One region of the Frigoribacterium sp. CFBP9029 genome, then DNA from elsewhere that is predicted to be linked to it. Evidence: predicted binding sites of a transcription regulator. Region 1 holds the regulator's gene; each other region holds the start of a gene.
What was found. The regulator HrcA, encoded in region 1, represses chaperone genes, less so after heat shock. The targets are predictions, from matches to a motif close to TTNGCACTCGNNNNNNNCGAGTGCNAA.

Region 1 (9,406 bases):
CGATCGACTCTCGTCGATCGACCCGGTGCTGCCGCCGGTGATGGCCACCGGAGCGGCTCTCGGCTGCGATCGCGTTCCGCCCGTGCAGACGTAACGCGTAAGCCAACAGGCAACGTTACCAGCAGGTGGCCCGAGTCTCAACGAACAGCCGTCGGGCGGCGCGCCGTGTCGTGCGTAGTACCGTGCCATCATGCCGCAGCTCGCCCCGCACATGACCTCCGTCCCCGCCTCCGGCATCCGTCGCGTCTTCGAGATCGCCGCCCAGCTCGACGACGTCGACATGCTCGTGATCGGCGAGCCCGACGTGCCCGTCGCCCGGCACATCGGCGACGCCGCCCGCCGGGCGTGGTCCGAAGACCGCACGAACTACACGCCGAACGGCGGCATCGCGCCGCTGCGCGAGGCGCTGGTCGCGAAGCTCGCCCGCGAGAACGACATCCACGTCGACGTCGAGCAGGTCTGGGTGACGATCGGCGGCACGCAGGCGCTGCACCAGACCATGGGTCTGCTGCTCGCCGCCGGCGACGAGGTGCTCGTGCCCGACCCGGGCTACACGACCTTCACGATGAACGCCCACATGCTCGACGCGGTCCCGGTGCCCTACACGCTCGCCCCCGCCGCCGACTTCGTGCCCGACATCGACGAGCTCGACCGGCTGGTCGGCGACCGCACGCGCGCGATCGTGGTCAACTCGCCCTCCAATCCGCTCGGCGTCGTGTACTCGGAAGAGACCCTGGTGCGCCTCCTGGACTTCGCCCGTCGGCACGACCTCTGGGTGATCAGCGACGAGGTCTACGAGTACTTCACCTACGGGTCGAAGCACGTCAGCCTCGCTTCCCTCGATCACGACGACCGCGTCTTCAGCGTCTTCTCGCTGAGCAAGACCTACGCCATGACCGGTGTCCGGGTCGGCTACCTCGTGACCCCGAAGGGGCTGGCCGACACGATGCGGACCGTGCAGGAGGCGCAGATCAGCTGCGTCGCCGAACCCGACCAGCACGCGGCCCTCGCGGCCGTCGTGGGCGATCATCAGCCGGTCGCCGACGCCCGCGACCACTACCGCCAGAACCTCGAGCTCGCGACGTCCCTGCTCGACGAGCGGGGCATCCGCTACCTCGAGCCGACCGGCGCCTTCTACCTCTGGATCGACATGTCGCACGCCTCCGGCGGGGACGTGGCCTCGTGGGCCGAGCGGCTGCTGCTGACCGAACGCGTGGCCGTCGCGCCCGGCAGCGCCTTCGGCCGGAGCGGCGAGGGCTGGATCCGCGTCTGCCTCGCGACGGAGCCCGAGGTGCTCACCCGCGGCCTGTCGAAGCTCCCGGCGCCGATCGCCTAGACCCGGTTTCCCGCCCCGGCGTGGGAGAATCGACGCGCCCCCCGCCCAACACCCCCTGAGGACCGTGTGAGCCCCCTAGCCTCCCGTGCACTGCAACCGGCGTCGACACCGCCCGCGTCGCTCCGCAACTTCTGCATCATCGCCCACATCGACCACGGCAAGTCGACCCTGGCCGACCGCATGCTGGGCATCACCGGCGTCGTCGAAGACCGCGCGATGCGCGCCCAGTACCTCGACCGCATGGACATCGAGCGCGAGCGCGGCATCACGATCAAGAGCCAGGCCGTCCGCATGCCATGGGAGCGCAACGGCGAGACCTTCGCCCTCAACATGATCGACACCCCTGGGCACGTCGACTTCAGCTACGAGGTCAGCCGATCGCTGGCGGCCTGCGAGGGCGCGATCCTGCTCGTCGACGCGGCGCAGGGCATCGAGGCTCAGACGCTTGCGAACCTCTACCTCGCCCTCGAGAACGACCTCGAGATCATCCCCGTCCTGAACAAGATCGACCTCCCCGCCGCCGACCCCGAGAAGTACGCGGCCGAGCTGGCCGGTCTGATCGGCGGTGACCCCGACGACGTCCTGCGGGTCAGCGGCAAGACGGGCATGGGCGTCGAAGAGCTGCTCGACCGCGTCGTCGACCGCATCCCGTCGCCGACGGGCGACTTCGACGCCTCGCCCCGCGCCATGATCTTCGACTCGGTCTACGACAGCTACCGCGGGGTCGTGACCTACATCCGCATGATCGACGGCACGCTGAACCCGCGCGAGAAGGTCCAGATGATGTCGACGAAGTCGACGCACGAGATCCTCGAGATCGGGGTGTCGTCGCCCGAGCCCACGCCGAGTCAGGGGCTCTCCGTCGGAGAGGTCGGCTACCTCATCACCGGCGTCAAAGACGTGCGGCTCTCGAAGGTGGGCGACACCGTCACGACGGCGGCGAAGCCCGCGACGGAGGCGCTGGCCGGCTACGTCGAGCCCCTCCCGATGGTCTACTCGGGCCTCTACCCGATCGACGGCAGCGACTACCCCGACCTCCGCGAGGCGCTCGACAAGCTGAAGCTGTCGGACGCGGCGCTGGTCTACGAACCCGAGACGTCCGTCGCGCTCGGCTTCGGCTTCCGCTGCGGGTTCCTGGGGCTGCTGCACCTCGAGATCATCACCGAGCGCCTCGAGCGCGAGTTCGGCCTCGACCTCATCACCACGGCCCCGAGCGTCGTCTACGAGGTCATGACCGACGACAAGAAGACCATCACCGTGACGAACCCGAGCGAGTTCCCCGGGGGCAAGATCGCGAGCGTCAGCGAGCCCATGGTGAAGGCCGCGATCCTGGCGCCGAAAGACTACGTCGGCGTCATCATGGAGCTCTGCCAGCAGCGCCGCGGCAATCTGCTCGGCATGGAGTACCTCGGCGAAGACCGGGTCGAGATCCGCTACTCGATCCCGCTCGGCGAGATCGTGTTCGACTTCTTCGACAGCCTCAAGTCGAAGACGGCCGGCTACGCGAGCCTCGACTACGAGCCCATCGGCGACCAGGAGGCGGACCTCGTCAAGGTCGACATCCTGCTGCAGGGCGAGACGGTCGACGCCTTCAGCGCGATCGTGCACCGCGACAAGGCGTACGCCTACGGGGTGCTGATGACCGGGCGCCTCCGCGAGCTGATCCCCCGTCAGCAGTTCGAGGTCCCCATCCAGGCCGCTATCGGAGCGCGCATCATCGCGCGCGAGAGCATTCGCGCCATGCGGAAGGACGTCCTCGCGAAGTGCTACGGAGGCGACATCTCACGAAAGCGCAAGCTGCTCGAGAAGCAGAAGGAGGGCAAGAAGCGCATGAAGACCATCGGTCGTGTCGAGGTGCCGCAGGAGGCGTTCATCGCCGCCCTCTCGGGTGACACCGAGAAGAAAGACAAGAAGTAGTCGCATGAGACGCGCGACGTACACCGAGACCCGTACGACGTACGGCGAGGTCGGGGCCACGCAGGCCCCCGACCTGATGCAGTACCCGCCGACGGGCTTCACACCCGCCGAGTACCGCACCCGCGTCGGTCACGGCGATGCCCGGTTCGAGGCGGCCTGGATCGCGACGATGACCTGGCAGATCCAGCGCCGCAGCGGCATCGAGGTCCGGGTCGACGCCGTCCCGCCCCTCGAGGAGGGCGGCTACACGCCCGTCACCTTCGACGAGAACGGCGCACCCGTCGACCCGGCGCACTGGTCGCGCTCGCCCGACGAGGCGCGCTTCGCCCCCGACGGCACGCCCCTGCTCACGGCCGGGACGACTGCGACGCTCACCATCGAGGCCTACGGGCGCAAGGTGGAGGCACCGGTCCGGGTGGTCTACGTGATCGACGAGCCCACGCGCAAGGGCTTCGCCTACGGCACCCTCGACGGGCACCCCGAGAGCGGGGAGGAGTCGTGGATCGTCGATCAGACCGACGACGGCTCGGTCTGGCTCTCGATCCGGTCGTTCTCGCGTCCGTCGTCGCTCCGCTGGAAGCTCGTCGAGCCGTTCATGAAGCGCACCCAGGCCCTCTACACGCGTCGCTACCTCCGGGCGCTGTCGATCAACGAGCCCGGTCCCGAGCCCGAGACGGACCTCGACGCCGCGGCGATCACGGCGGCCGAGTCGCCCGAGACCGCCCCCGAAGACCCGACCCTCCGTCGGCTGGACGACTGAGGGTGCCGAGCACCCTCCCGCTCGGCGACCCCGCGCCCGTCGACGGCGGTCTCCCGTCGTCCGTCGTCGCCGGGGCCGACCAGCGCAAGTTCGGCGTCTACCTGCACGTCCCGTTCTGCCGTGTCCGCTGCGGCTACTGCGACTTCAACACGTACACCGGCGACGAGCTGCGCGGCGCCAAGCGCGACGACTACGCCGGGCAGGCCGTCGCCGAGGTCGCGCTCGGCGGTCGCGTCCTCGCCGAGGCCGGACTGCCGGTTCGACCCGCGTCGACCGTCTTCTTCGGCGGCGGCACGCCGACGATGCTGCCGCAGTCCGATCTGGCCGAGATGCTGCACGCCGTCGTCGACACCTGGGGTCTCGTCGACGGCGCCGAGGTGACCACCGAGGCGAACCCCGACAGCGTCGACGCCGACTACCTCCGGGCGCTCAAGGCGTCCGGCTTCACCCGGGTCAGCTTCGGCATGCAGTCGGCCGTGCCGAGCGTGCTGGCGACCCTCGAGCGCACCCACGACCCCGAGCGCATCCCGCTCGTCGTCGAGTGGGCTCGCGAGGCGGGCCTCGACGTCAGCCTCGACCTGATCTACGGCACCCCCGGCGAGACGCTCGACGACTGGAAGCGCTCCCTCGACGTCGCGATCGCGCAGCAGCCCGATCACCTCTCGGCGTACGCGCTCATCGTCGAGGACGGCACGAAGCTGGCCCGCCAGATCCGCCGCGGCGAGGTCGCGACGCCGGACGACGACCTCGCGGCCGACATGTACGAGGTGGCCGACGACCGCCTCGCGGCCGACGGCTACGACTGGTACGAGGTGAGCAACTGGTCGCGCGGGGTCGACCACCGCTCGCGGCACAATCTCGCCTACTGGCAGGGCCACGACTGGTGGGGGATCGGCCCGGGCGCGCACAGCCACGTCGGGGGAGTCCGCTGGTGGAACGTCAAGCACCCGGCGGCCTACCAGCAGCGCATGGCGGCCGAGCAGTCGCCGGGCGCCGGTCGCGAGACGCTCGACGACGAGACGCGTCGGGTCGAGAGGGTCCTCCTCGGCGTCCGGATCCGCGAGGGGCTGCCGGTGTCCGAACTCGACGACGACGGTCGTCAGGCCGTCGCCGGGCTCATCGCCGACGGCTGGGTCGAGGGTCGCCCCGCCCTCCAGGGGCGTGTCGTGCTGACCCGCGAGGGCCGCCTCATGGCCGACGCGGTCGTCCGCCGACTCCTGCCGTCGTAGAGCCGGCCCCGCGACCGTCGCGAGCTCCGCAGACGACGAAGGGCGCGCCTCCTTCAGGAGGTGCGCCCTTCATTCGGTGCCGTGCGTCAGTTCTTGATGAACTCGAACGTCAGCGGGTACTTGTAGTACTGGCCGCGGTTGGCGGCGACGGCGGCGATGATCGAGAAGATCACGATGACGACGCCGGCGGCGAAGCCGGTGATGGCCCCGATGATGATGACGCTGAGCAGACCCGACGCGACCAGCACGATGGCCATGGTGATCTGGAAGTTCAGGGCGGCACGGGTGTGCTCGCGGATGAACGGGCCGCGGTCCTTCAAGACGAGGTAGCCCACCAGCGCGGGGACGATCCAGAACAGGATGCCGCCGAGGTGGATCAGCGTCGCCCAGAGCTTCTCGTCCTCCGGACGCATCGGCGGGATGGACGGCTGCCCCTGGTGACCGTAGGGCGGCTGGCCGTTCGGCTGCTGGCTGTAGGGCGGCTGGCCGTTCGGCTGCTGGCCGAAGGGCTGCTGGCCCGCGCGGGGGTCGTTCGGTTGCGAAGGAGGCATGTCGGTCATGGCCTCACCCTAGGGCAGACCACCCCGCGGGCAGTAGGGAGCTCCGGATGCCGAGTGCGCCGCGTGTAGGTCGCGTGGCGCACGTGACGTAGGATTGGCAGTCTGGTACGGCGAGTGCCAGACAGTCGGAAGAGAGGTGCGTCGTGGTCTCGGAACGCGGACTCGAAGTCCTCCGTGTCATCGTGCACGACTACGTCGCCTCCCGTGAGCCCGTCGGCTCGAAGTCGATCGTCGAGCGGCACCAGTTCGGCGTGTCGGCCGCGACGATCCGCAACGACATGGCCCTCCTCGAAGAGGAGGAGCTGATCACGGCGCCTCACACGTCGTCGGGTCGGGTCCCGACCGACAAGGGCTACCGTCTCTTCGTCAACGAGCTGGCCGATCTGCGTCCGCTCACCTCGGCGCAGCGTCAGGCCATCGAGACCTTCCTCGGCGACTCGACCGATCTCGACGAGGTCCTCGGGCGGACGGTCCGACTCCTCTCGCAGCTGACCAACCAGGTCGCGCTGGTGCAGTACCCCTCGTTCTCGCGCGCACGCGTGCGGCACATCGAGCTGGTCAGTCTCGGCGAGACGCGGGTGATGACCGTCCTCATCACCGACAGCGGCCAGGTCGAGCAGCGCCTGATCGATCTGCCCACGCCCGTCGACGAGGTGTTCCTCTCCGAGCTGCGGGCGTCGGTCAACGCCGTCGTCGGGGGCGCCGCGCTCAGCGACGCCGCCCGATCGCTCAGCGACCTGCCGGAGCGCTTCCGGCCCGACCTCGCCGCCATCGTGCGGCGCGTCGTCGCGAGCCTCGTCGAACAGCTGGCCGCGGGGCGCCAGGACCGTCTCGTCATGTCGGGCGCGGCGAATCTCGTCCGTACCGGCGACGACTTCAGCGGCAACCTCTATCCTGTGCTCGAGGCCATCGAAGAACAGGTCGCGCTGCTCCGGCTCTTCGGCGAGATGCAACTCGACGCCGTCGACGTGGTGGCCAGCATCGGGCGCGAGAACGCCTCGTTCGGGCTCGCGCAGACCTCGGTCCTGGCGAGCGGCTACACCTCGTCGGGCAGCGAGATCGCCCGCATCGGCGTGCTCGGCCCCCTGCGGATGGACTACTCGTCGAACATGGCGGCCGTCCGCGCGGTGGCCCGCTACCTGTCGTCGACGCTCGCCGAGCGCTGAGACCCGACCCGCGCCTCCTCGGCCTCCCCTTCTTCCCCCCAACTTCCAGCTACGACACCAAGAGGTAGACGAAACAAGTGGCAGATCATTACGACGTGCTCGGAGTCGACCGGTCGGCGACGCCCGAAGAGATCAAGAAGGCGTACCGCAGACTCGCCCGCGAGCTGCACCCCGACGTGAACCCGAGCGCCGACGCTTCCGAGCGCTTCAAAGACGTGACCCACGCCTACGACGTCCTGAGCGACCCCCAGCAGCGCGAGCGCTACGACCTCGGCCCGCAGGCCGGGTTCGGCGGCGGGGGCGGCGGCGGCGCGGCGGGCTTCGGCGACATCTTCGACGCGTTCTTCGGCGGCGGGGGCGGCGGTCAGCGGCAGGGCCCGCGATCGCGGCGCGAGCGCGGTCAGGACGCGCTGCTGCGCCTCGAGGTCGAGCTCGACGACATCGTCTTCGGCACGCAGCGCGACATCGAGGTCGACACGGCCGTGCTCTGCGAGACCTGCAACGGCTCGTGCTGCGCGCCCGGCACCTCGCCGCAGACCTGCGACATCTGCAACGGATCGGGTCAGATCCAGCGCACCGTCCGCTCGCTGCTCGGCAACGTCATGACGTCGAGCCCCTGCGGCACCTGCCGCGGCTACGGCACGGTCATCCCCAACCCCTGCGCCACCTGCCAGGGGCAGGGTCGCGTCCGTGCCCGCCGCACCATCCCGATCGACATCCCCGCGGGCGTCGACACGGGGCTCCGACTGCAGCTGCCCGGCCAGGGCGAGGTCGGTCAGGCCGGCGGTCCGAACGGAGACCTCTACCTCGAGGTCAAGGTGAAGCACCACGACACCTACAGCCGCGACGGCGACGACCTGCTGGCGACGCTCGAGGTGCAGATGGCCGACGCGATCCTCGGCACGTCGACGACGCTGTCCGGCATCGACGGCGAGGTCGAGCTCGAGATCAAGCCCGGCACCCAGAGCGCCGACATCATCACCATCCGCGACCGCGGCATCACCAAGCTGCGCGGCACCGGCCGGGGCGACCTGAAGATCGGCGTCCAGGTGGTGACCCCGACCAAGCTCAGCCATAAAGAGCGCGAGCTCATCGAGAAGTTCGCGTCGGGTCGCCGCGGTCAGGGGCCCGAGCTGTCGCAGTTCCAGCAGGGGCTCTTCGGCAAGCTGCGCGACCGGTTCCTGAACTTCTGATCGTGGCGCACTCGTACCTCGTCGAGTCGCTCGACGACGCGTCGGTCGGCGGCGACGTCGTCCTGACCGGCGCGGAGGCGCGGCACGCGGTGACCGTCAGCCGCCTGCGGGTCGGCGACCCGCTGCGGGTCGGCAACGGTCGAGGGCTCGTCGCCGAGGGGATCGTGCAGGAGGCGCGGGCCGACCTCGTCGTCATGCTCACCGAGTCCGTCGCGCACCACCCGCGCCCCGTGGTGACGCTCGGTCTCGTGCAGGCCCTCGCCAAGGGGGACCGCGACGAGCTCGCCGTCCAGGCGGCGACGGAGCTCGGGGTCGACGAGGTCGTGCCCTGGGCGGCGGCGCGCAGCGTCTCGCGCTGGGAGGGCCCCAAGATCGAGAAGGGGCTGACCCGGTGGCGCGCCATCACCCGCGAGGCCACCAAGCAGGCCGTCCGCGCCTGGGGCCCCGAGGTCGGCGGCCTCGCCACGACGAAGGCGATCGCGGCCCGGGCCGGCGGCGCGCGGGTGCTCGTGCTCGAGCCGAGCGCCGAGGTCGCGCTCTCCGCGGTCGACCTGACCGGCGCCTCCTCGGTGCTGGTGGTCGTCGGGCCCGAGGGCGGGATCTCGCCCGACGAGCTCGAGACGCTCGCGGCCGCGGGGGCGACCCCGGTGCGGCTGGGCGACTCCGTGCTGCGCACGTCGACGGCCGGGCCGGCGGCGATCGCCGTGCTCAGCGTTCGGCTCGGGCGCTGGTAGGCCTGCGGCCGCCCGTGGCCGTGCCTGCGGCTGCGGCCAGGACCGTGGCCGTGCCTGCGGCTGCGGCCGTCCCCTCGACCGGCGAAGTGTCGGGGGTCGCCGGTACGATGGCGTCCATGTCCGATCAGCAGAACCCCGACGCCGAGCCGAGCGTCTTCAGCCGCATCGTCTCGCGTGAGATCCCCGCAGACATCGTCTTCGAGAACGACCGGCTCATCGCCTTCCGAGACATCCAGCCCCAGGCGCCGGTGCACCTCCTGGTCGTCCCCAAGACGTCGTCGTACCGAGACGTCGTCGAGCTCGCTGCGGGCGATCCCGCCCTTCTCGCCGAGCTCGTCTCGACCGCGTCCGCCCTCGCCGCCGACCCGGCGGTGTTCCATGACGCCGAGGGTCGGCGGTTCGACGGCTCGTCGTTCCGACTGATCTTCAACACCGGCGAGTCCGCCGGCCAGACCGTTTTCCATGTCCACGCCCACGTCCTGGGCGGCCCCCTCCAGGAAGGCACCCTTGC
Region 2 (9,406 bases), on a different contig from region 1:
CTCGACCCTCATGACCGGCCCCCTGATCGTCCAGAGCGATCGCACCGTCCTGCTCGAGGTCGCGCACCCCCAGTCGGACGACGCACGTCACGACCTCTCGGTGTTCGCGGAGCTCGAGCGGGCGCCCGAGCACGTGCACACCTACCGCATCACCCGACTCGGCCTGTGGAACGCGCGGGCCGCGGGTCACACCGCCGAAGACATGCTCGAGACGCTCGAGAAGTACTCGAAGTTCCCCGTGCCGCAGAGCGTCTCGGTCGACATCGCCGAGACGGTGGCCCGCTACGGGCGCATCGTCATCGAGCGCGACGGCGACACGCTCGTGCTGCGCGGCACCGACGACACCGTGCTGCGCGAGGTCACCCGGGTCAAGAAGATCGGCGAGCTGCTCGGCGTCCGCCGCAGCGACACCGTCTGGGAGCTCCTGCCCTGGGCGCGCGGCGAGGTCAAGCAGCAGCTCGTCAAGCTCGGCTGGCCCGCAGAGGACCACGCCGGCTACACGCCCGGCACCCCGCACGCGATCGACCTCGACCAGGGCGACTGGCAGCTGCGCGGCTACCAGCAGCAGGCGATCGACAACTTCTTCGACGGCGGCTCGGGCGTCGTCGTGCTGCCCTGCGGCGCAGGCAAGACCCTGGTCGGCGCGGGCGCCATGGCCGCGGCGGGCACGACCACGCTCATCCTCGTGACCAACACGGTGTCGGCCCGGCAGTGGCGCGACGAGCTGCTGAAGCGCACCTCGCTCACCGAAGACGAGATCGGCGAGTACTCGGGTTCGGTCAAGGAGGTCAAGCCCGTCACGATCGCGACGTACCAGATCCTCACGGCGCGTCGGGGCGGCAAGTACACGCACCTGTCGCTGCTCGACGCCCTCGACTGGGGTCTGGTGGTCTACGACGAGGTGCACCTCCTCCCCGCTCCGGTCTTCAAGCTGACGGCCGAGCTGCAGGCCCGCCGTCGACTCGGCCTGACGGCGACGCTGGTGCGCGAAGACGGCCGCGAGAGCGACGTCTTCAGCCTGATCGGCCCCAAGCGCTTCGACGCTCCCTGGAAGGAGATCGAGGCGCAGGGCTACATCTCGCCGGCGTCCTGCTACGAGGTGCGGGTCGACCTCCCGCAGGAGGCGCGGCTCGAGTACGCGGCCGCCCCCGACGACGAGCGGTACCGTCTCGCGGCCACCGCCCCGGCCAAGCTCGGTGTCGTCCGCGATCTCGTCGCCCGCCACGACGGCGAGCAGATCCTCGTGATCGGGCAGTACCTCGACCAGCTCGAGCAGCTCGCCGAGACCCTCGACGCCCCGACCCTGACCGGTGCCACGCCGATCGACGAGCGCGAGCGGCTCTACCAGGCGTTCCGCGACGGTGAGGTGAAGGTGCTCGTCGTCTCGAAGGTCGCGAACTTCTCGGTCGACCTGCCCGAGGCCACCGTGGCCATCCAGGTGAGCGGGTCGTTCGGCTCGCGCCAGGAGGAGGCGCAGCGGCTGGGTCGCCTGCTCCGCCCGAAGAAGTCGGGGCTGCCGGCGTCGTTCTACACGCTGGTGAGCCGTGACACGGTCGATCAGGACTTCGCGCAGAACCGCCAGAGGTTCCTGGCCGAGCAGGGCTACAGCTACACGATCCTCGACTCGCCGGCCCTCGCCGCATGAGCACCGCCTCCGAGTCCGATCTGCCGCTCGGCGACGACGACCTCTGGCGCGACGGACTCCGTCGCGTGTTCGCGGCCGATCAGGCCCCGTTCGCGACCTTCGGTCCGCTCGTCGCATCGCTCGAGCACGACGCGATCGAGTTCCGCGGCCAGCGCGCCCGGTTCGCCGACTGGGACGCATCGGTGGTCGTGGCCGTCGAGCGCACCTACGAGGTCCAGGGCGGGCTGCACGCCGGCTCGCAGCTCAGCATCGTCACGTGGAGCCCCGACCCCGACGTGCTCGACCGAAGCGACCTCCTCGCCGGTTCGCCGGTCAAGGACCACCTCTTCGCCGGTCTCACCGCGATCGGCGCCACCGACGACGCCGAGGAGGCGCGGGTCGTCGCAGCCCCGGTCGAGGAGTTCCCGGGGTGGCAGATCACCCGCGCCTCCGGCTACACCGCCGTCCTCGAGCATCGCGAGGGCGTCGACTTCACCCTCGCCGTGCCCGACGAGCTGCTCGAGCTGACGACCCGCATCGCGCTCGTGCCGAACGTCGAATGGACCGACCCGGCGTCCTGAGGGCCGACACGATGCCCGCATGCGGCTGACGTGCCTCCTGCTCACAGGGAACACCGAGGAGGCGCGCAGATACTTATCCCATGAGTGACGGCCCGAAGATCCTTATCGTCGATGACGAACCGAACATCCGCGACCTCCTGACGACGAGCCTGCGATTCGCGGGCTTCGCAGTCCGAGCCGTCGGCAACGGCGCGCAGGCCATCTCGGCCGTCCTCGAAGAAGAGCCCGACCTGATCATCCTCGACGTGATGCTCCCCGACATGAACGGCTTCGGCGTGACCAAGCGCCTGCGGTCGTCGGGCTACACGTCGCCGATCCTGTTCCTCACGGCGAAAGACGACACCGAAGACAAGATCACGGGTCTGACCGTCGGCGGCGACGACTACGTCACCAAGCCGTTCAGCCTCGACGAGATCGTCGCCCGCATCAAGGCGATCCTCCGCCGCACCATGAACGAGGACGAAGACGCGATCATCCGCGCCGGCGAGCTCACGATGGACCAGGACACCCACGAGGTCACGATCGGCGAGACGGCCATCGAGCTCAGCCCGACCGAGTTCAAGCTGCTGCGCTACCTCATGCTGAACCCCAACCGCGTGCTGTCGAAGGCCCAGATCCTCGACCACGTGTGGGAGTACGACTTCAACGGCGACGCCGGCATCGTCGAGAGCTACATCTCGTACCTGCGCCGCAAGCTCGACCAGTTCTCGGCCGAGCCGATCATCCAGACCAAGCGCGGCTTCGGCTACATGCTCAAGGCGTCGAAGAGCTAGTCGCCCGCACCGCCGTCACCAACGCCTGGGAGCCTCGGCTCCCAGGCGTTCTCGGTAGTCTGACGCCCTTATGCACGCACGCCTCTCGCAGTGGTGGAACGAGATCTCCATCCGCACGAAGATCACCGGCATCACGGTGACCCTCGTCACCCTCGGTCTCCTCGTCGCCGGGCTCGGCACCATGACCGTGCTGAGCACCTATCTCTACGGGCAGGTCGACACGCAGCTGAAGACGTCGGCCGACAGCTTCACCGGCGCATCGCGCAACGGCACGTCGTGCACCATCAACTTCGGCGACAAGTCGAGCTACCTGGCGATCCTCAACCCCGACGGCAGCATGATCTGCGACACCAGCGACCTGCTGGAGGACGGCGTCGGGCCCGTGCTCGGCGGGGTCACCGTGGCCGAGTCGGCCGGGGGCGAGGCGCAGAGCGTCGACAACCGCACCCACGATCAGGAGTGGCGGGTCTACGCCACGGTCAAGCCGCTCACGCTGACCTCGACGACCGGCTCCACGCAGACCATCGACGCCACCATCGTGACGGGCACGAACCTCGCCGCGACCAACGCGACGATCAACCGCTTCGGCGGGATCTTCCTGGGCTTCGGCGTCTCGGTCGTGGTGCTCGGCGCCGCTCTCACCCGACTGCTCGTCACATCGACGTTCTCCCCGCTGCGTGACGTCGAGGCCACGGCCGCGCGCTTCGCCGACGGCGACTACAGCCAGCGTCTCGACTCGACCACGCCCAACACCGAGGTCGGGCGACTCAATCGATCGCTCAACACGATGCTGAACCGCATCGACGACGCCTTCGACGACCGCGCGAAGACCATCGACCAGATGCGGCGCTTCGTCGGCGACGCGAGCCACGAGCTCCGCACCCCGCTCGTCAGTCTGCGCGGCTACGCCGAGCTGTACCGCATGGGCGCCCTCACGAAAGAGGAGGACGTCGCCCAGGCGATGGAGCGGATCGAGAAAGAGGCCATCCGGATGGGGGTGCTCGTCCAGGACCTGCTGCAGCTCGCTCGTCTCGACGAGTCGAAGCCGCTCGAGCTCGGCCCGGTCGACCTCGTGCAGCTCGCCCGCGACTCCGCCCTCGACACGATGGCCTCGAACCCCGACCGCGACATCGAGGTGCTCGTGCTCGACCCGGTCGTGCCGACGGCCACCCCGGCGGATGACGGCGAGGCGGCCGAGCCCGCGGTCGACGCGGCGCCCGGCGCCCCGGTCGAGAGCCGGATGACCGGCCCGGTGACGCCCGTCGCGCCGGGGTCGGCGGCGGCGGGCGGCGCACCGGCGACGTTCGCGGGGGCCACCCTCGCGCGCCTCCGGAGCCTGCGTGCCCGCGGCGGCCGCAACGCGGACGGCAGCGCGGCCGTCGTGCCCGTGGAGCAGACACCCCTCGACGAGGCGCACGCCATCGTCATCGGCGAGGAGAACAAGATCCGTCAGGTGATCACCAACCTGATGGGCAACGCCATGCGCTTCACCGAGCACGACAGCCCGATCGAGATCGTGGTGCAGTCGGACCCGGGTCGCGGCGTCGCGACGTTCGCGATCGTCGACCACGGCGAGGGCATCCCGCCGCAGATCCGCGAGAAGATCTTCCAGCGGTTCTGGCGAGCCGACTCGTCCCGCACCCGCGACACCGGGGGCAGCGGGCTGGGACTCGCGATCGTCTCGGGCATCGTCGCGGCGCACGGCGGCAGCGTCGACGTGCGCGACACCCCCGGCGGCGGCGCCACGTTCCAGGTGGCCCTGCCCCTGATGCCCGCCGACGCCGCTGTCACCACCGCCCCCGCGGCCGGCCCGCAGCCCGCCTAGCCGCCCGCGGCGCCGGCGGCCCGCCGCCCGCGGCCCGCGGCGCCCGCCGTCGCACCCCACACCCCGAAACCCGCGCAACACCCGCATATCTCGGGGTGCTACGCGGGTTTCGGGGTGCTACGCGGCTTCGGGCGGGGTGCCGCGCGGGTCTCGGGGTGCTGCGCGGCTTTCGGGGTGCTGCGCGGCGTCGGGCGGGGTGCTGCGCAGGTCTCGGGGTGCTACGCGGGTTTCGGGGTGCTACGCGGCTTCGGGCGGGGTGCCGCGCGGGTCTCGGGGTGCCGCGCGGGTCTCGGGGTGCCGCGCGGGTCTCGGGATGCTGCGCGGCGTCGGGCGGGGTGCCGCGCGGGTTTCGGGGTGCTACGCGGCTTCGGGCGGGGTGTCGCGGCGCACACGCCGAAGGGCGGCCCTCCCGGAGGAGAGCCGCCCTTGTGCGTGGTGCGGTGAAGCGGTGCGGACTAGAAGTCCATGCCACCCGTGGGGTCGCCGGCCGGGGCCGGGTTCTTCTCGGGCTTCTCGGCGACGACGGCCTCGGTCGTGAGGAACAGACCGGCGATCGAGGCTGCGTTCTGCAGCGCCGAGCGCGTGACCTTGGCGGGGTCGATGATGCCGGCGGCGATCATGTCGACGTACTCGCCGGTCGCGGCGTTGAGGCCGTGACCGATGGGCAGGCCGCGGACCTTGTCGGCCACGACGCCGGGCTCCATGCCCGCGTTGAAGGCGATCTGCTTCAACGGAGCGTCGATGGCGACACGGACGATGTTCGCACCCGTCGCCTCGTCGCCCTCGAGCTGCAGCTCGGCCAGAGCGGTCTTGCCGGCCTGGATGAGAGCGACGCCACCACCGGCGACGATGCCCTCTTCGACGGCGGCCTTGGCGTTGCGCACGGCGTCTTCGATGCGGTGCTTGCGCTCTTTGAGCTCGACCTCGGTCGCAGCGCCGGCCTTGATGACGGCGACGCCGCCGGCCAGCTTCGCGAGACGCTCCTGGAGCTTCTCACGGTCGTAGTCGCTGTCGGTCGCCTCGATCTCGCTGCGGATCTGACGCACGCGACCCGCGATCTGCTCGGGGTCGCCGGCACCCTCGACGATGGTCGTCTCGTCTTTGGTGATGACGACCTTGCGGGCACGACCGAGGAGGTCGAGCGTCGCGTTCTCGAGCTTGAGGCCGACCTCTTCGGCGATGACCTGACCACCGGTGAGGATCGCGATGTCCTGCAGCTGGGCCTTGCGACGGTCGCCGAAGCCGGGGGCCTTGACGGCGACCGACTTGAAGATGCCGCGGATCTTGTTGACGACCAGGGTCGCCAGCGCTTCGCCGTCGACGTCCTCGGCGATGATGAGCAGCTGCTTGCCGCTCTGGATCACCTTGTCGACGATGGGGAGGAGATCCTTGATGTTCGAGATCTTCGAGTTGACGATGAGCACGTAGGCGTCTTCGAAGACGGCCTCCTGGCGCTCGGGGTCGGTGACGAAGTACTGCGACAGGTAGCCCTTGTCGAAGCGCATGCCCTCGGTGAGCTCGAGCTCGGTGCCGAAGGTGTTGGACTCCTCGACGGTGACGACGCCCTCCTTGCCGACCTTGTCGATCGCCTCGGCGATCAGCGCGCCGATGGTGGGGTCAGCGGCGGAGATCGAGGCCGTGGCCGCGATCTGCTCCTTGGTCTCGATGTCCTTCGCGTCGGCGAGCAGCTGAGCCGAGACGGCCGCAGCGGCCTTCTCGATGCCGCGCTTCAGCGAGATGGGGTCGGCGCCTGCGGCGACGTTGCGGAGGCCCTCACGGACGAGCGCCTGAGCGAGCACGGTGGCGGTGGTGGTTCCGTCGCCGGCGACGTCGTCGGTCTTCTTCGCGACCTCCTTGACGAGCTCCGCACCGATCTTCTCGAACGGGTCGTCGAGCTCGATCTCCTTCGCGATGGACACGCCGTCGTTCGTGATGGTGGGGGCGCCCCACTTCTTCTCGAGCACGACGTTGCGACCACGCGGGCCGAGCGTGACCTTAACCGCGTCGGCCAGGATGTTCAGGCCACGCTCGAGGCCACGACGGGCCTCTTCGTCAAAAGCAATGATCTTAGCCATGTGTGTTTTTCGTCCCTCCCGGACGTCATGAAGCAGAAGCTTTGGCACTCACGTGTCGCGAGTGCCAGTGACGATTCTGGCACTCGCCCGGTGAGAGTGCAAGTGACGTCGCGGGCGATCCGAGGAGGTGCGGTGCGCGGTGATCGCGACCCGCGCCTCCTCGGCCCGGTCGCCCTCAGGGCGTGTAGTCGGCGCCGAGCACGACGGTCACCGACGCGTTCGGGAACGCCGAGCTGACGGCCGTCGCCGTGACGCCGAGCGTCTGGGCGAGCCCGAGGGCGACCCCTTCGTCGGCGGCGTCGGCGTAGTAGACGGTCGAGGTCGTGGCCGAGGTGTCGCCCGCGTTGCCCTGGGTGGCGACGGTGTACCCGGCGGCCTCGAGGTCGGCGGAGGCGGCGGTCGCGAGACCCGCGGTCGACGTCCCGTTCAGCACCGCGATCGTGACGGAGGGGTCGACGTCGGCGGGGTCGGTCACGGGAGCCTCCGTCGGCGTCGCGGAGGCGGTGTCGTCGGGCGCCTCCGCCTCGGCCGTCTCGGTGGCGGTCGTCGTGGGGGCGTCGAACTGGATGCTGTCGTTCAGCACGCCCAGGGCGACGACACCGCCGCCCACCAGCACGCCCGTCGCGAGAGCGGCCCAGGCGAAGACGACCAGCCCACGGCCCCGCCTCGGGGTGGACCGGTGCGCGCCGACCCTCTGCAGATCGGCGGGCAGGTCGTCGAAACGGTCGCGGGGGAACTTCGGCATGTGCTGTCGGTCTTCTCTGGGTCGGCGGGCGTCGGTTCGGCGGGCGTCGGGCGCTCTGTCGGCGGGGCGGCGTGCAGCGGGGCGGCGGGTCGGCGGGTCAGCGGGTCGGCGGCCCGAACGATCGGGTCGTGCGGGCGAGCGAGCGAGCGTCGCGGAGTCGGAGCAGACGCCCCACGAGCATCGGCGCGTAGGCCAGTGCAGCCGGTCGGTCTATGAGCGAGTTGAGCAGCTGCTGGTACCGGGCCGTCGAGAGACCGAGATCGCGTCGGATCACGGCCTCCTTCTGGCGCGGGGACCCCGTGGTGGACTGCTCGAGGTCGAGGATCGCGCGGTCGCGCTCGGAGAGCCCGATGACCGTCCCGTCGTCGCCAGTCGCACCGCTGTCGCCCATCACCCGCCCTCTCGATCGTCGTCATCCTACGGGCGGCCACCTCCGGGCCGCCTCAGGCGCAGCCCTCCCGCCGGGTCAGGAGGGGAGCAGTCGCACTCGCGTGCCGTGAGCGTCACCGACGGCGAGGGCCCGGCCGTCGAGGGCGAGCGCGGCGAACCCGTCGCCCGGCGCGACGCCCTCCGGCACCTCCACCACGACGTCGTGCAGCAGGTCGCGCCGCTCGTACGACACCCAGGTGGCGCCGAGGGCGCGCACGGCGTCGACGAAGGCCTGGCGCCGGCGACCGGGCAGGTAGACGAGCGTGCCGGTCGAGACCACGACGAGCCGCGCGTCCGACGGGGCGGTCGCGGCCAGGGCGGCCAGCCCGTCGACGGCGTCGCCGCGGACGAGCCGAGGAGGCGCGCTCCGGGCGATCGCGACGGCCCGCCGCAGCAGATCCACCCGCTCCGACGGCCCGGGCGGCAGCGACGTCTCGAGCCACGAGACCGCCGCGGGGTCGGTGACGTCGACGGGCTCGAGGTCGAGACCGGCCCGCCAGACGATCTCGGGCAGCACGACCCGGCGAGGCCACTCGTCGTGCGGCAGCGGGGAGTCTCCGAGGTCGACGTCGAGCTCGACGACGACGTCGCTGTCGGCCGCGCCCCAGCGCGCCTGCTCGTCGCGGCCCGCGCCGCGGAGGTCGGCCCGGAACGCGTACCGGTCGGGGAACAGGCAGAGCCCCGCCGAGGCGCCGACCTCGAGCAGGGCCACCGGGCCCTCGAGCCTGGCCAGCGCGAGCGACACCGGCCCGAGGCGGCGGACGTCGTTGACCTGGGTCGTCCGACGGGCGAGCTCGGCGAGGAGGGCGTCGGGGTGGGCGAGCATCCACTCCCGGAGGCGCGGCCACGGTGCGAGGGGGGCGCCCAGCCAGCGCGACACGGCGAGCACGAGGGCGGGCTGGCGCCGCGCCTCCGGAGACCTCTCGATCAGCGCGAGCACGTCGGGGTCGTCGGCGATGCCGAGCGACCACTCGGCGTACAGAGGGGACTGCTCGCGGGCGGACGCGTCGGCGTGGCTGCGGAACCGGTCGGCGAGGAGCATGTCGTGATTCTAGGGAGGCCGGGACTGCGACGGGCCGGCGCCGGTGCCGCCCTGGAATGACTGTCGGGGGGACCGTGTTGAATGGGGAGTCCCGAGAACTGAGGAGTCACCCGTGTCGTACAAGGTCGAGAAGTCCGAAGAGCAGTGGCGAGCAGAACTCGGCCCCGAGCAGTACGCCGTGCTGCGCGAGGCCGCGACCGAGCGCCCGTGGACGGGCGAGCTGCTCGACGAGAGCCGCGCCGGCGTCTACGCCTGCGCCGCCTGCAACGCCGAGCTGTTCAAGAGCGGCACCAAGTTCGACAGCAACTGCGG
Region 3 (9,406 bases), on a different contig from region 1:
AGCGGCCGCGTCGACGCGCCCCTCGTGGTCGTGACCGACGCCCGTCGTCGCGAGGTCGCGTGGACCGCGTATCGCGGGCTCGACGACGAGGGGCTGCCGGTGCGGCTCGAGGGCCCGTCGCTCGTGAAGCCGGCCGGCCTCGACGACGCGCTGGGCGCCTCCTCGGCGTCGCCTCGGACCGATCCCGACGACACCGTCGTGTCGGCGGCGGCCCTCGGGATGCTCGCCGAGCGGATGTTCGAGCACGGCCGCGGGTTCGCCGACCCGGCTCCGCTCTACCTCCGCGAGCCCGACGTCACCGTCTCGGCGGGCCCGAAGCCGGTCGGTCGATGATGTTCCGCACACGTCGCGCCACGATCGACGACCTCGACGGGATCATGGCCATCGAGACGTCGGTCTTCGTCACCGACGCCTGGTCGCGCGAGGGCATGGCCCACGAGCTGGCCTCGCCCGACGGGTGGTACCTGGTGGCCGAGGCCGAGGCCGAGGCCAGGACCGACACCGGGGATGAGACCGGCGCCGACACCGGCATCGTCGGTTACGCGGGGCTCCTGGCGCTGCCCGGCGCACCCGACGCCGACGTCCAGACGATCGCGGTCGTGCCCGGGGCCCGGCGGCACGGGCTGGGGCGCACCCTGATGACCGCGATGATCGACGAGGCGCGGCGCCGCCGGGTCCGAGAGGTGTTCCTCGAGGTCCGTGCCGACAACCCCGGCGCCCAGCGCCTCTACGCCTCGCTCGGGTTCGAGTCGATCGCGGTGCGCCCGCGCTACTACATGCCCGACGGGGTCGACGCGATCGTGATGCGCCTCAGCATGGCGACCTCCTCCGACGACGCGCCCTCACAGACAGGACCCTCCTCGTGAACCCGACCCGCGCCTCCTCGGCTCCCCGCTCCGCCGACTCGTCGGACGCACCCGCCTCGTCGGACGGCGCCGGCTCGTCGACGGGCCCGCTCGTGCTCGGCATCGAGACGAGCTGCGACGAGACCGGCGTCGGCATCGTCCGCGGCACGACCCTGCTCGCGAACGTCATCTCGTCGTCGATGGACGAGCACGCGCGCTACGGCGGGGTCGTGCCCGAGGTGGCCGCGCGGGCGCACCTCGACGCGATGCAGCCGGCCCTCGAGGCCGCGCTCGCCGAGGCGGGCGTCACGCTCGACGAGCTCGACGCGATCGCGGTGACGAGCGGCCCGGGTCTCGCCGGCGCGCTGATGGTCGGCGTGGGCGCGGCAAAGGCCCTCGCGCTCGCCACCGGCAAGCCGCTCTACGCGGTGAACCACCTGGTCGGGCACGTCGGCGCCGACGTGCTGCGGGCCGACGGCAGCGAGCTCGAGCTGCCGACCATCGCGCTGCTGGTCTCGGGCGGGCACACGTCGCTGCTGCACGTGCGCGATCTCGTCGACGACGTCGAGCTGCTGGGCGAGACCATCGACGACGCCGCCGGTGAGGCCTTCGACAAGGTCGCGCGCCTCCTCGGCCTGCCCTATCCCGGCGGCCCGCAGATCGATCGCGTCGCCGCCGACGGGGACCCGGCCGCGATCCGGTTCCCTCGCGGGCTGACGCTGCCCAAAGACCTCGTCAAGCATCGATACGACTTCTCGTTCTCGGGGCTGAAGACCGCCGTGGCCCGCTGGGTCGAACGCCGACGGGACGAAGGAGGCGCGGTGCCGGTCGCCGACGTCGCCGCATCGTTCCGCGAGGCCGTCGCCGACGTGCTGCTCACCAAGGCGCTGGCCGCCTGCGCCGACCTGGGCGTGCCTCGCCTGCTGCTCGGCGGGGGAGTGGTCGCGAACGCCCGCGTGCGGCAGCTCGCCCTCGAGCGCTGCGAGGCGGCGGGCGTCGAGCTGCGCGTGCCGCCGCTGTCGCTCTGCACCGACAACGGGGCGATGATCGCGGCCCTGGGTGCGCAGCTCGTCGCCCGCGGGCACGCGCCGTCGCCGCTCGACTTCGGCGCCGACTCGACGCTGCCGGTGACGACGGTGCAGGCGGTCTGAGCCGACGGGGCGTGGGGCGTCGGGGCCCTCAGGGCGGAGCGCGGGCGGGTCCGCGTAGGCTCGGGGCCACTCAGACAGAAGGAGACCTCGGCATGACCGACCACGACCCGGCCCGCCAGGGCCCGCAGAACCCCCCGGCGCCTCAGTACCCGCAGTACCCGCAGGGTTCGCAGAGCACGCAGGGGCAGCCCGGCGGCCAGCCGCAGCAGCAGCCGTATCAGCAGAACCCCTATCAGGGGCAGGCCCAGGGGCAGGGCGGCTACGGGCAGGGCGGCTACGGCGGCCAGTCGCCGAAGACCAACGTGCTGGCCATCGTGTCGCTCGTCGCGAGCATCCTGAGCTCGTTCGTCTTCAGCATCGTCGCCATCGTCACGGGCCACATCTCGCTGCGCCAGATCAAGCGGACCGGCGAGCAGGGCAAGGTCATGGCGATCATCGGCCTCGTGCTCGGCTACCTCGGCCTGCTCGGCGCGATCGCCGTCGTCGTGTTCTTCATCGTCGCGATCGCCGCCGGCGGATTCGCGTACGACCAGAGCTACGAGTCCGGGTTCTGATCACTCCGAGTCCACTCATCGACGACGTCGATACCATGACGGGGTCCGCGCTCACCGGCGCGGGCCCCCTCGTGCATCGGGCGCTCGTCCGTCCGTCACGACCGCCGCACCGCACTCGAAAGGGTCCTCATGGCCACCGACGACACGACACCTCCCGGCCCGGTCCCTCCGGCCTCCACCCCCTCGCCCGCGCCGTCGGGGTCCGAGACGTCGGGCTCGTCGGGGGCTGATCGGTCGGGTGCCGAGTCGTCGGGCGCTGATCCCGCGGGCGCGACCGCCGAGGGCGGGGCGGCGTCGCCGTCGCTGCCCCCGACCGCGTACCCCGGGGCTCCGACGCAGCCCGCGCCTCCGACCCAGCCCGCGCCTCCTGCCGGGTCACGACCGGTCGGCGACCCGTTCGTCGCGCCGGGGCAGCAGGCCTCTCCGGTCGGGTCCGCTCCTGCGCCGCAGGGGCCTCCCGGGTCGGCGCCCTACGGTGCCGGTCCGCAGGGGCAGTACGGCCAGTACCAGCAGCCGGGGCAGTACGGACGACCCGGTCCCGGTCAGCAGGCCTCCGACGGACCCCAGCAGCCGTCGGGTGGTCAGCAGTACGGGGCGCCGACACGGCCCGGTCAGTCGCCGTTCGGCGAGCAGCCGGGCGGGGGAGCGCCGTACGGCGCCGCTCCGCAGCAGCCCTATGGTGCGCAGCAGGGCCAGCAGGGCCAGCAGCAGTACGGACGCCCGCAGCCTTACGGCGCTCCGCAGTACGGAGCCCCGCAGAACGGGAGCCCGCAGTACGGCGCCCCGCAGTACGGCGCCCCGCAGAACGGCGCCCCTCAGTACGGAGCCCCGCAGCCCTACGGCTCGCAGTACGCCGCGTACCAGCAGGGTGGCGCGCCCAGGCCCTCGAGTCTGCTGAGCATCCTGTCGATGTCGGGGTCGATCCTCGGCGTGCTGATGTCGCTGGTGCTCTTCGGGTCGGGAGTCCTCTTCTCGATCGCCGGCGTGGTGCTCGGTCATGTGGGGCAGAAGCGCGAACGCCATGCGCGTGGCTTCTGGCTGACGGGTCTCATCACCGGCTACGTGGGCATCGGCCTGTCGCTCCTGATCATCGGCGCCTGGGTGCTGTTCTTCAACGTGCTCTCGGAGATGCCGTCGACCGGCGACGGGTACTACAGCGGCACCTGAGCCGCAGACCCGGCCTCCGTCGTCGTGGCGGGGGTCAGGCGCGTTCGCAGAGCAGCGCCGTGTGCCGCCCGGCGACCCTGGTCAGCACGAGCGTGGCCGACCCCGAACCCTGCAGCGAGAGGCGCTTGCGGAACGTGGCGGGGTCGACGTCGACTCCCCGCTTCTTGATCTCGAGGCGGCCGATGCCCCGCGTCCGCAGCTCGCGCTTGAGGGTCCGCTCGTCGAGGGGGAACGTCTCGATCACCCGGAAGCCCTGGGCGAACGGGGTCTCGATCCGCTGGTCGGTCGTCAGCCAGGCGATGTCGCGGCTGATCATGCGGGCGTCGATCGAGCGGGCCAGGTCGCCGATCAGACGTGCGCGGATCACGGCGCCGTCGGGTTCGTACAGCCATTCGCCGAGGTCGCCCACCTCGACGTCGTCCGAGTCGGCGGGCGCCGTCAGCTCCGCCGCCCCGGAGGCGCTGATCACCAGGGCGGACCGGCCCACCCCGGCCCGTGCGAGCGGTCCGAACCAGACCCCGGCCTCGACCACGTCGCGATCGACCGAGATCCACTGGCACTCGGCGTCGCGGGGCAGGAGGTCGCGGTCGATCCCCGGTCCGAGCTTCACGCCCGTCGGCAGGCGGTCGGCGAAGGCGAACGCGACGTCGAGCGACGGCGACCAGTCGGCGGGGTCGGCGATCCGCTTCGTGGCGCTGTGCCCGCCGGTGCGGCGCGCCGGGTCGAGGAACACCCCCTGCACATCGGTCAGGTCGGTCGTCTCGGCGTCGCCCTGACGGACTCGCGACGACGACCACGGGGACAGGTTGTACGACGCCACGGCGGCGGTCACCTCGTCGCGGTCGACGGCCAGCACGTCGAGGTCGAGGGCCGCGAAGGCCAGGGCGTCGCCGCCGATGCCGCAGCCGAGGTCGGCGACGCTGGTGAGTCCGGCCGAGCGGTAGCGGTCGGCATGGCGGGCGGCGACGCCGAGGCGCGTGGCCTGCTCGAGACCGGCCTCGGTGAAGAGCATGCGACTGGCGAACTCGCCGAACTTCCCCTCCGCCTTGCTGCGGAGGCGCGCCTGGGTCAGCACGGCCGACACGCGCTCGGCGGGGTGGCCCTGCTTCCGCAGCGCGGCGACCGACGACACGACGTCGTCGGAGGCCCGCCACGGGGGGAGGGAGTCGAGCAGCCGCAGCCCCTCGGGAGAGAGGACTTCGAGCAGCTCCGACGCATCCATGTCGTCCAGTCTCACGCATCCGCCGAGGTCCGGGGCCCGGGGTCGACGAGACCGACGCGCATCACTGGCACTCGGATTGACCGAGTGCCAGTGACGCCCTACAGTTGTTTCTGGCACTCGCACGTGGCAAGTGCCAACCCACGTTTTTCGAAGTTCCGAGAAAGTAGAGGCAACCGTGTCGGTCTCCATCAAGCCGCTCGAAGATCGCATCGTCATCCAGCAGGTCGAAGCCGAGCAGACCACGGCTTCCGGCCTTGTGATCCCCGACACCGCGAAAGAGAAGCCCCAAGAGGGCGACGTCGTCGCCGTCGGTCCGGGTCGCATCGACGACAACGGCAACCGTGTGCCGCTCGACGTCGCCGTCGGCGACAAGGTCATCTACAGCAAGTACGGCGGAACCGAGGTCAAGTACGGCGGAGAGGACTTCCTCGTCCTGTCGGCTCGCGACGTCCTCGCCGTCGTCGTCCGCTAGTCGTTCGACACAGCTCCTCGAGAACCCCCGCTTCGGCGGGGGTTCTCGTCGTTGAGGGGGGGCCGCAGGAGGCGCGGGTCGCCTCCTCCACCGGCCGCGCCTCCCGAGAGCGGCGGTCGGACGCGCCACCCTGTCGGAGGTGGACGTGTCGCGGTGTCGGTCGCCCGGCCTACAGTCGTGACGTGACCACCAGCCGCCCCCGCGCCTCCTCGGCTTCCGCCGCCCCGCTCGTCTCCGAGACGCAGGGTGGCGGCTCGCCCGGTGCCGCCGGCGGGGCCGCCCGATCCGGGCTCGCGTTCGCGGTCGGCGCCTACGGTCTCTGGGGCGTCCTGCCCGTGTTCTTCCTGCTGATGTCGCCGTCGGGGCCGTTCGAGATCGTCGCCTGGCGCATCGTCTTCTCCCTCGTGTTCTGCCTCGCGCTGCTCGCAGCGACCAGGGGGTTTCCCGCGTTCGTCCGCCTGCTGCGGCAGCCCCGCCTCGTCGCGACCATGGGGCTCGCCGGCGTGTTCATCGTCGTCAACTGGACGGTCTTCATCACCGCCGCCCTCGCCGGGCACGTCGTCGAGGCCGCTCTGGGGTACTTCATCAACCCGATCGTGACCGTGCTGCTGGCCGTCGTCGTCCTGCGCGAGCGGTTGCGCCCCGCGCAGTGGGCGGCCGTCGCCCTCAGCGGCGTCGCCGTGCTGGTCATCGCGATCGGCACCGGCGACGTGCCGTGGGTGTCGCTCGTGCTCGCGTCCTCGTTCGGTCTCTACGGTCTCGTCAAGAAGCAGGTCGGCGGGCGGGTCGACGCCGTCGGCGGTCTCACGCTCGAGACGATGCTGATGACCCCGGTGGCCGGGGCGGCGCTCGTCGTCATGGCCGTCACGGGGGTCGGCGGCGGGGTCGTCTTCGGCTCCGTCTCGGTCGTCCACACCTTGACCGTGATCAGCTCGGGCGTCGTCACCGCGGTGCCGCTGCTCCTCTTCGCCGCCGCCGCGCGTCGTCTCCCTCTGGCCACGATCGGTCTCACGCAGTACCTCGCACCGGTGCTGCAGCTGATCGTCGGCGTGGTGCTGCTGCACGAAGAGATGCCGGTCACCCGCTGGATCGGCTTCGCGATCGTCTGGGTCGCGCTCATCGTGCTCTCCACCGACGCGGTGCGATCGTCGCGGCGGAATCGCGGTATTGAGCGCAAGTCACGAATTGCTAACGAAACGGTCCAGTGACGACCAGAACACACGCCAGAAACAATCCAGCCCTAGTTTCTACTCAATCGCGAGGACCGTCTGCCTAGTGTCGGTCCGGCTCTCCGCGCTTCACGAAAGGGACTACGGATGATCCGATCCACCAAAGGCCTGAAGGCTCTGGCGCTCGCAGGGGCCGCCTCCGTCTTGCTGGCCGCCTGTTCGTCGACGTCGTCGACTCCGGAGGACGGCGCGTCGTCGTCGCCTTCGGCTTCGCAGAAGGCCGACCCCGCAGCATCGTGCGAGGCTCCCAGCAGCCCCGGACAGGACGCGCTCCGCATCGGCACGATCCTGCCGAACACGGGAACCCTCGCCTACCTCGCTCCGCCCGCCGAGGCCGGCATCGGTCTCGCCGTCGAGGACATCAACGCCGCCGGTGGCGTGCTCGACCAGGACGTCACGGTCGAACCCCGCACCGACTCCGGCGACAGCAACGACCTCACCGTCTCGAGTGCTGCAGCGACGCAGCTCATCGACGCGAAGGTCCCGGTCGCGATCGGCGCCGAGTCGTCCAGCGTCACGCTGAACGTCATCGACCAGCTGACCGCCGCCTGCATCGTCGAGATCTCGCCCGCCAACACGGCGTCCTCGCTCAGCGGCTACTCGTCGTACTACTTCCGCACCGCGCCGCCGGACTCCGTCCAGGGGTCGGCGCTCGGCACCCAGATCGTCAACGACGGTCGCGCCAACGTCGCGTTCCTCGTCTTCAACGACACCTACGGCACCGGTCTCCGCGACTCCGTGCAGGAGTCCGTCGAGGCCTCGGGCGGCACCGTCGTCTACGGCGGCACCGGCGAAGGCCAGGAGTTCCCTCCCGGTCAGACCACCTTCTCGTCCGAGGTGACGGCGGCCCTGGCCACCGACCCCGACGCGATCGTGATCCTCGCGTTCGACGAGACCAAGTCGATCGTCCCCGAGCTCGTCGCCCAGGGTGCGGACATGACCAGCATCTACATGTCCGACGGCAACACGGCCGACTACAGCGAGGACTTCGACCCGGGCACCCTCGAGGGCGCCCAGGGCACCATCCCCGGTGCGTTCCCGTCGTCCGACCTGCAGGAGCGCTTCAACACCTACTACCAGGAGAGCGCGGGCTCGGCGCTGACCGACTACTCGTACGCACAGGAGTCGTACGACGCCACCATGCTCGCCGCGCTCGCCGCGGTGAAAGGCGGCGGAACGGACTCCGGCACCATCCAGGCCAACATGGCCGCGGTGTCGGGTGCTGACGGCGGTACCGAGTGCTCGACCTTCGCCGACTGCAAGACGGCGATCGAGGCCGGCGACGACATCTCCTACACCGGCCCCTCGGGCATCGGAGCATTCGACGACCAGAACGACCCGTCGAGCGCCTTCATCGGCATCTACAAGTTCGACGGCGACAACAAGATCGTCTACCAGACGGCGGTCGAGGGCACGGTCCAGTAACTCGGTCCCCTCTTCTGCGGAGGCCCCGGCGCGTATGCGCCGGGGCCTCCGTCGTGCGTCCGCTCGTCGGCGTCTGATCGAGTGGTCGGAAGATGCTCTTCGTGGCGCAGTGAAGAGCATCTTCCGACCACTCGATCGTGGGGCGGACGCGAGCGGGCGCGTGGGGCGCGTGGCGGGCAGCGGGGAGCGAGCGGGCGCGTGGAACGCGAGGCTCCCCTCGCGAGGAGCGTCCACGGGCGTCGTCCGCACCGCACCTTGGTGGATATCTTCGAGTGGTCAGAAGATGCTCTTCGTGGTGCGGTGAAGAGCATCTTCCGACCACTCGATCGTGGGGCGGGCGCGTGCGGGCGCGTGCGGTGCCCCCGCGCACGAACTCGCCCACCCCGCACGCACGACGGAGGCCCCGCACGACGAGCGTGCGGGGCCTCCAGGCGATGCGGGTGACGCGTCAGTGCGAGTCGTCGACGTCCTTCGCGAGCGTGCCCAGGTAGAGCTCGATCACCTTCGGGTCGTCGGCGAGCTCGCGGCCGGTGCCCGAGTACGCGTTGCGCCCCTGGTCGAGGACGTAGCCGCGGTCGCAGATCTGCAGGCAGCGGCGGGCGTTCTGCTCGACCATGATCACCGAGACGCCGGCCTTGTTGATGCGGCGGGTGCGGATGAACGTCTCGTCCTGGCGCACCGGCGACAGGCCCGCGGACGGCTCGTCGAGCAGCAGCACCTTCGGGTCCATCATGAGCGCGCGCGCCATGGCGACCGACTGCCGTTCACCGCCCGAGAGCGATCCGGCCCGCTGACCGCGACGGTCGGCGAGCACCGGGAACAGGTCGTAGATGTACTCGAGTCGCTCGGCGAACTTCTTGGGGCGCAGGAACATCCCCATCTGCAGGTTCTCCTCGATGGTCAGCGACGGGAACACGTTGTTCGTCTGCGGCACGAAGCCGACGCCGGCCTGCACCAGCTTGTTGGCCTTGAGGTTCGTGATGTCCTCGCCGCCGAGGGTGACGGCGCCCGAGTGGATCTTGACGAGGCCGAACAGCGCCTTCAGCAGGGTCGACTTGCCGGCGCCGTTCGGGCCGATGATGCCGATCAGCTCGCCCGGGTAGCAGACCAGGTCGCAGCCGTTCAGGATGTTGACCCCGGGCAGGTAGCCCGCCACGAGGTCGCTGGCGTTCATGATCGGTTCGATGCCCGCGAACTTCTCGGTTCCCGGGTGCATCTGCGTGGTCGAGGCGCTCATGCCTTCTTGTCTCCGGTCTGCTGGTCGTCCGCCGCGTTGGTGGCGGCGGGGGTCGAGGGGTCGGGTGAGCCGGGCAGGTCGCGTCCGGCGATGCCGCCGCCGGT

Region 2: a site for HrcA is predicted at 6,920-6,946, ahead of groL (chaperonin GroEL). Genes of this name have one in related genera too.
Region 3: a site for HrcA is predicted at 5,004-5,030, ahead of groES (co-chaperone GroES). Genes of this name have one in related genera too.

The regions. Positions count from the first base shown of each region.
Region 1 covers NZ_JAXCWB010000007.1:15,093-24,498, reverse strand. The annotation lists gene SOM11_RS10495 (pyridoxal phosphate-dependent aminotransferase) at 191-1,336, shown strand; gene lepA (translation elongation factor 4) at 1,403-3,253, shown strand; gene SOM11_RS10485 (DUF1990 domain-containing protein) at 3,258-4,013, shown strand; gene hemW (radical SAM family heme chaperone HemW) at 4,016-5,242, shown strand; gene SOM11_RS10475 (DUF4870 domain-containing protein) at 5,329-5,802, opposite strand; gene hrcA (heat-inducible transcriptional repressor HrcA) at 5,946-6,968, shown strand; gene dnaJ (molecular chaperone DnaJ) at 7,046-8,161, shown strand; gene SOM11_RS10460 (16S rRNA (uracil(1498)-N(3))-methyltransferase) at 8,164-8,895, shown strand; gene SOM11_RS10455 (histidine triad nucleotide-binding protein) at 9,012-9,406, shown strand, end outside; gene SOM11_RS10450 (PhoH family protein) at 9,403-9,406, shown strand, end outside.
Region 2 covers NZ_JAXCWB010000003.1:349,801-359,206, reverse strand. The annotation lists gene SOM11_RS06435 (DNA repair helicase XPB) at 11-1,645, shown strand; gene SOM11_RS06430 (hypothetical protein) at 1,642-2,205, shown strand; gene SOM11_RS06425 (response regulator transcription factor) at 2,286-2,978, shown strand; gene SOM11_RS06420 (HAMP domain-containing sensor histidine kinase) at 3,049-4,803, shown strand; gene groL (chaperonin GroEL) at 5,259-6,878, opposite strand; gene SOM11_RS06410 (LytR C-terminal domain-containing protein) at 7,054-7,623, opposite strand; gene SOM11_RS06405 (DUF3263 domain-containing protein) at 7,721-8,014, opposite strand; gene SOM11_RS06400 (DUF2332 domain-containing protein) at 8,090-9,094, opposite strand; gene msrB (peptide-methionine (R)-S-oxide reductase MsrB) at 9,207-9,406, shown strand, end outside.
Region 3 covers NZ_JAXCWB010000003.1:177,251-186,656, forward strand. The annotation lists gene tsaB (tRNA (adenosine(37)-N6)-threonylcarbamoyltransferase complex dimerization subunit type 1 TsaB) at 1-333, shown strand, start outside; gene rimI (ribosomal protein S18-alanine N-acetyltransferase) at 330-866, shown strand; gene tsaD (tRNA (adenosine(37)-N6)-threonylcarbamoyltransferase complex transferase subunit TsaD) at 959-1,996, shown strand; gene SOM11_RS05665 (DUF4190 domain-containing protein) at 2,089-2,550, shown strand; gene SOM11_RS15070 (pentapeptide repeat-containing protein) at 2,926-3,573, opposite strand; gene SOM11_RS05675 (class I SAM-dependent methyltransferase) at 3,752-4,939, opposite strand; gene groES (co-chaperone GroES) at 5,115-5,411, shown strand; gene rarD (EamA family transporter RarD) at 5,594-6,619, shown strand; gene SOM11_RS05690 (ABC transporter substrate-binding protein) at 6,728-8,065, shown strand; gene SOM11_RS05695 (ABC transporter ATP-binding protein) at 8,514-9,281, opposite strand; gene SOM11_RS05700 (ABC transporter ATP-binding protein) at 9,299-9,406, opposite strand, start outside.